Regions from separate parts of the Paenibacillus sp. SJS-P3 genome, predicted to be linked through region 2. Evidence: predicted binding sites of a transcription regulator. Region 2 holds the regulator's gene; the other holds the start of a gene.
What was found. Region 2 encodes LexA, which represses DNA repair genes until DNA is damaged. Its sites were predicted from a motif close to CGAACATATGTTCG; they were not measured.

Region 1 (3,385 bases), 580 kb from region 2:
GGGTAGTTCATGACGGCGTCGAACTGGTCGCCCTGCAGCCACATCATGGAATCATGCCAGATTTCGCCGAGAATGTACGCATCGGGTCTGGCCTCCTTAACGGTCAGGCGGAATTCGCGCCAGAACTGGTGATCGACCTCGTTGGCCACGTCCAGGCGCCAGCCGTCGATGCCGATCTCCTCGATCCAGTACCGCGCGACCTCCAGCAGGTACTTCTTGACCTCGGGATGGGCCGTGTTCAGCTTGGGCATGAGCGGCTCGAAAGCGTAGGTCTCGTAAGGAGAGAGCCCGCCGCTGCCGCTCGGCCATGGACGCCTGTGGAACCACCCGGCATAACGGGAGCGTTCTCCGTTCTCCAGCGCGTCCGCGAACGGCGCGAACGATTGCCCGCAGTGGTTGAAGACGGCGTCCAGCAGCACGCGTATCCCTCGCTCATGGCAGAGGTCCACGAGCTCCTTCAGCTTGGCGTTGGTGCCGAAGTGGCGGTCGACCCGCATGTAATCCTGCGTGTCGTATTTATGATTGGTCTCGGCTTCGAACACCGGCGTGAAATAAATCGCGTTCACGCCGAGCTCCGTCAGATGGTCCAGACGGTCCATCACTCCCTGAAGGTCTCCTCCGAAAAAGCTTTCCTCGGTAGGCTCCCCTCCCCAGGGCAGCGTTCCTTCCGGGTTGAGGGACGGGTCGCCGTTCGCGAACCGTTCGGGGAAGATCTGGTAGAACACCGCGTCCTTCACCCAGGCGGGGGGCTCGAACACATCCGCGGGGTTCAAATAGGGGAACTCGAACAGCGCCGGCGGATTGTCGGGAAGCTCCTCGACGAATCCTGCTTCGGTCATATAGAGCGTCTGACCGCCGGAATAGAGCCTGAACGCGTAGCGGAGGCGGCGGAACGCGGGGATGACCGCCGCTTCCCAGTAATCGAACATGGCGTCGCTGGCGAATATGCGCAGCTCGATATCCGTTACGGTCTGCTCCCATCCGTACTTGTCGCCGGCTACCGCCTGCACCCGGTCGATGTCGCCGCGCTTCGTGCGCAGGCGCAGATGCACTGTTTCCCTGTCATACGCATAGGCCCAATTCAGCTTGGGCCGGTGATAGACCGCTTCCCGCAGCATCGTCATCTCTCCTTGATCATTCTGGTTGCGCCGGAGACCGGCCTCGACAGGCAAGCGGACATCCGGCTTCTCACATAAAATACCATCCGGATCCGCCTTCCAAACAAGGGAGAGGCCGCGATTCCGGCAAGCGGAAGCGCGAGGCTGGAACGGCCGGGAGCCTCCGCCTCCCAAGGCCGCCGGACGTCGTCCTCCCAGCCGCCGCGCGGCTTCGGCAGCTGGATGATTTTTCTCCTTGCATAGGGAACATACATTCGGTATATAATACGTCTAGAGTGATATACGAACATACATTCGACAACAGGGAGAGGGAAAGTCTCCGCGAGCCCGCTCCCGCAGAACAGGAGGTGCCCGGTGGAGAGAGTGATCATGCTGGCAGATTGCCAGTCGTTCTATGCTTCAGTAGAGAAGGCGGCGCATCCCGAATATCACGACAAGCCGGTTGCCGTGGGCGACCCGTCCCGGATGAACGGCATCGTGCTGGCCGCCTGTCCGATGGCCAAGGCCCGCGGCGTGACGACGGCCTCGCGGGTCGGCGAGGCGCTGGCCCATTGCCCGGAGCTGGTCGTCATCCGGCCCCGGATGGCCATGTACATCGAAGTGTCCTTGTTCATCACGAAGATATTCGAGACGTACACCGATCTCGTGGAGCCTTACAGCATCGACGAGCAGTTCCTCGACGTCACCGGCTCGGCAGGCTACTACGGCTCGCCGGACGAGATGGCGCGCAATATCCAGAACCATATCCAGCTGTCCACGGGCATCTGGTCGAGGGTCGGCATCGGTCCCACCAAGATTCTCGCCAAGATGGCGACGGACAATTACGCCAAGAAAAGCCCGGAGGGCGTCTTCGAGCTGAACCCCGGCAAGCTGGAGTCGACGCTGTGGACGCTGCCCGTGCACCAGATGTTCATGGTGGCCTCGCGGATGACGCGGCACTTCACGCGGATGGGGCTGAATACGATCGGGGACATCGCGCGGCTGGACTTCTCGGAGTTCAAGCGGCGGATGCGGCTGGAGATGGGCAAGCAGAGCGACATCCAGGCAGGCTATTATTGGCAGACGGCGAGAGGGATCGATCCCAGCCCGGTCGTCACCGGCATCCGCCATCAGCTCAAGTCGGTCAGCCACGGCAAGGCGCTGCGCTGGCGGCTGTACCGCCATCTGCCGGACATCGAGGTCGTGCTGCTGGAGCTCGTCGTGGAGGTATGCCAGCGCACGAGGCGGCATGGCTGCATGGGCTCGGTCGTCTCGGTCGCCGCCATGGAGACGGACGGCGAGCGCTCGTCCTGGTTCAGCCGCCAGCTTACGCTGCCCCAGCCGACCTCGCTGACGCATGAGGTCGCCGCGGCGGTGCGGGAGCTGTTCGTCCGGCATTGGAGCGGCCTGCCGGTCGGCCGGATGAACATCTCCCTCTCCGGGCTGACGGATGACAGCGTCATGCAGCTGACGCTGTTCGAGGACCGTACCCGGGCGTACAGCAAGGAGAAGACGATCGACCGGATCAAGCAGCGGTTCGGGTCCGATGCCATCATGCGGGCTTCCTCGCTGCTGGAATCCGGCGTGGCCCGCGAGCGGGCCGAACAAATTGGGGGGCATTACAAATGAGCAAGCTGGACGGCAACGAGCGCTGGAAGTCCAAGATGCTGCTGACGGAGCATGTGGAGCAGTACGACGGGCAGCATACGGCCCGGGAGGCCAAGGTGACGACGGCGGAGGAGCGCGTCATGATCCGGGACTATATCTTGCTGCCCCATATGGAGAAGATGGTCCAGAAGAGCCTGTCCGAGCTCGAGAACTCATCCAATCTGATGCGGCGCCTGTACGGGATGGCGGGCCACCGGGTGCTGGACCGGATCATGCACGACCTGTACGCCCTGCGCCGGGAGCTCAAGGCGCGCAACATCCGCATCCTCGCGGAGGAGCAGTCGAACTCGGTCGTGTACCACCGCTATTATTGCCGGGGCTACGAGGAGCACTTCGGCATGACGCGGGAGGTCATGCGCTCGGAGATCAGCTGGCAGCTGTCCCGTTATACAACGGAGATCGGCGAGCTGCTGAAGGGCGGAGCGCCCAAGTGAAGCCGAATCAGGCGCGCAAATGAAAATACGAGCAAGGAGCCGTTTGCCTAAGGCAGACGGCTCCTTGCTGTTGGGCTGATTTGTATAAGAGTCAAGATGGCTCTCTTGCAAAATCCGCACTTGTTCTTCCCGCGGAAGAAAACGATTCGAATTGCTTGTTCGTTTCCGATGAACGACCGTTTTTGT
Region 2 (3,385 bases):
CATATTTCAAAGAAGAAATACCCGGTTCTTCTCAAAGCATAGCAGAACAAGTAGGCATGCTCTTGGACAGGAACCTTTAGAAAGGCAGAGGGTGATGCGGTTGCCGGCGATCGGAGCGCGAATTGGAACAACGATACAAGGAAACCCGATCGGATGCGTTCGGAAGCTGCCGAGATTGCAATGAACGCATACATGCCGCTGATGATCAGCCAGCCTGGTCTAAAAGCAAGGCGTAAAAGAGGAACATTTTCTTTCCGCATCTCCCTATTTTTCTGGGCTGAACGCCGATATAATACGGTAAACGGATTGGTTAGGGGAGAAAGCGAATGATGCGCATAACCGTGGACGACTTGAACGGACCTGAAATCCAGGCATTGATCGGGGAACATCTCCAGGCGATGGCCGACAATTCTCCGCCTGAAAGCATGCATGCCTTGGATCTCAGCGGTTTGAAGAAGCCGGAAATTACGTTCTGGAGCGTATGGGACGGGGATGAGCTGCTCGGCTGCGGCGCTCTCAAGGAGCTTGACAACAGTCATGGCGAGCTCAAATCCATGAGGACGGCTTCAAGGCATCTGAGGAAAGGGGTTGCGCGAAAGCTTCTTGAACATATCATCGGGGAAGCGAAACGAAGGGGCTACGTTCGGATAAGCCTGGAGACGGGCACCATGGCTGCTTTCGTTCCGGCCAGGGATTTGTATGAGAGCTTCGGCTTCATTGAATGCGGACCGTTCGCCGACTATGCGGAGGACCCGAACAGCGTATTCATGACAAAACCGTTGTAACATAACGGAGCAGACGATAAGGGACTCCAACAATTGGTGTGATCTGCGGTATCCGCCGCTGCAGCATTGCGCTTTCGATACGTGCTTTGCTCGCACTCTATAGGCCTTTAACAGCGGCTGTCCTGTCGGACAAGCCGTTTTTTCTTTGTTCTCAGACAATCTGAGAGGGCATAGGCTCATACTCATAGGCATCTTGCCGGAGGATTGCGGTCCTGATCCGGTCCACAGGGGGGAAGAGCGTGGCAAGACAATCAAAGCCGCGGGCTCGGGTGTCGGGAATCGTGCTTGCGCGGACAGCCTCCAGCATGCTGCCGCTATACGCCCGGTTCGTTCGAAGCCGTCCATTCGCTGAGGAATGGAGCGCTGCTGTACGAGCGGCGGATCTCGACACGCTGTTGAAGCTGTTCAGGGAGGAGGTTCTGCTTGCGCCGGTCAATTCGTTCAGTACGAACGGCATCGGTTTCTTCGTGGACTTCAAATATCCGCCGCCTGTTCAGACGTACACGAATGCGACGACCATTCCTCCCGGAACGGCGCAATCCGCTTTCTCTGCAGCAATGCTCCGCAGGCTTTCGGGGGCCGTGCTGCCGCTCTACCGGCAGCTGGCCGGCAGCGGCATCTTCGCCAGGGAGGCGGCGGTTCTGATTCGAAGCGGGCAGGAGGAAAGGTTCCGTCGATTGATCAGGCCTTATGTGCGAAGCCGGCACTTGACCGGAATTCATCTTGAATCTTTCGGGTTCTACATGAGTTTTCAATACCCTGGCTCCAAGCATATCTACCGGAACGAATTTTTCCATGAAAAGTTCCAATGAGCATGCGAAAAGCAGCGAAAAATAAGAACCTTTGAAAAACAAACGCGCACTCTGTCAGAGTGCGCGAATGGCTGAATAAAGCCGAAAGCATGGGGGTAATGGAAGAGACTTCCTATTCGCCGGAAAGGGACAAGCCTCAGTGAAGATTGCGGAACAATCCGATTACCTTGCCGAGTATCGTCACATTCTTGAGCCGGATCGGCTCCATGGAGGAGTTCTCAGGCTGAAGCCGGATATGGTCGCGTTCCTTGTAGAACGTCTTGACCGTCGCTTCGTCATCTTCCGTCATGGCCACGACGATATCGCCGTTGCTGGCGGAAGGCTGCTGGCGGACGATGACGTAATCGCCATTATGTATGCCCGCTTCGATCATGCTCTCCCCGACGACACTCAGCATGAACACCTCGTGGTCGCCGACATAATCAGCCGGCAAAGGGAAGTACTCCTCGATGTTCTCGGTCGCCATGATCGGCACTCCGGCCGTTACCTTGCCGACGACGGGAACGCGGCTGATCGAGACGGGAAAGGGCAGCATGGCGGCATCGTCGCCGTCGAGGATCTCGATGGCGCGCGGCTTGGTAGGGTCGCGGCGGATCAGGCCCTTCTTCTCCAGGCGGTCCAGATGGCCATGCACCGTGGAGCTGGATGCCAGGCCTACCGCCTCGCCGATCTCACGTACTGAAGGTGGATAGCCTTTGTCCCGGACTTCGTTCTTGATGAAGTCAAGAATGGCCTGCTGGCGGTTGGACACTTTAGACATCGCAATCACTCCAAAACTAGAAATTAGTAGAAAGAAATATGTAGGCAAAGTATAGCACAGAACCCGAGTTCGTACAAACATAAGTTCGAGAAACAGCCGTTCGCATCGGGCATGCGCGTTCTGCGAACATACGTTCCAAATAAGCGTTGACCAAAACAAATGTTCGTGTTATTCTGTGAATAAGAACAAACGTTTGGGGAGTGAACGGTCATGATGACTTTATCTGGATATAGCACGCCGGAGCGCGGCTCTAAGGCAACGGTCCGCAGGCAAGAGCAGAAGCAGGAACATATTTATCTCAAGGAATGCTTCCGTCCCGGAGCAGGCGCTGGCGATTCCAGTTTCATCACCCGTTCCTCCGCTGGCTCTGCAAGGCCATCTGGGAACAGCCGTCTGCGCCGCCTGCTTCCTTATGTCGCGTCAATCCTCCTGTTCCTTCTGATCTTCTCCAGCTTCTGGGGATTTTCCGGAGCGAGCTCATCTCTCATCCCCCCCGCAGCTGAAGGCGAGCTTACAATTACGGTGACGAGCGGCGACACTCTATGGTCCATCGCCGGGAATTCCGGCCTTTCCAACGACATCAGGCGCAGCGTATTTATGATCAAGGAGCGCAACGGGCTGAAGGATTCCGATTTGCAGGCGGGACAGACCTTGATCATTCCCAAGCAATCTTGAACAGCTTCTTTTAGAGCTTCAGCTTGCTTGGTAGAGTCTAATTCCATCTCGATAGGTATCAGCTCCGGCGGACATCGCCGGGGTTTTTTGGCTTTCTTGACAAGCTCTTCTCCGTAGTTCAAAGTTAGAAGGAAACGTCAAGGAACAGAGGTGAACGACTAGTGGATATCGATACCTTGATCGCGAGGATCAACGAGCTTTCCCGCAAGCACAAATCTGTCGGGCTGACGCCTGAGGAAGTCATAGAACGGACGCAGCTCAGACAGCAGTATCTGGCCAATTTCAAGCGCAATTTCAAGCAGCAGCTGGACACCATTGAATGGGTGGATGACGAGAACAAGGGGGGCCAATAA

Region 1: AC06G8_RS13340 (DNA polymerase IV) is a predicted target of LexA. The motif match lies at 1,402-1,415, and genes of this name have one in related genera.

Annotation. Positions count from the first base shown of each region.
Region 1 covers NZ_CM160043.1:2,885,723-2,889,107, reverse strand. The annotation lists gene AC06G8_RS13345 (glycoside hydrolase family 13 protein) at 1-1,118, opposite strand, end outside; gene AC06G8_RS13340 (DNA polymerase IV) at 1,473-2,726, shown strand; gene AC06G8_RS13335 (YhjD family protein) at 2,723-3,199, shown strand.
Region 2 covers NZ_CM160043.1:2,304,623-2,308,007, forward strand. The annotation lists gene AC06G8_RS10595 (TetR/AcrR family transcriptional regulator) at 1-80, shown strand, start outside; gene AC06G8_RS10600 (GNAT family N-acetyltransferase) at 330-785, shown strand; gene AC06G8_RS10605 (hypothetical protein) at 1,025-1,597, shown strand; gene lexA (transcriptional repressor LexA) at 1,734-2,357, opposite strand; gene AC06G8_RS10615 (LysM peptidoglycan-binding domain-containing protein) at 2,568-3,032, shown strand; gene AC06G8_RS10620 (DUF896 domain-containing protein) at 3,194-3,385, shown strand.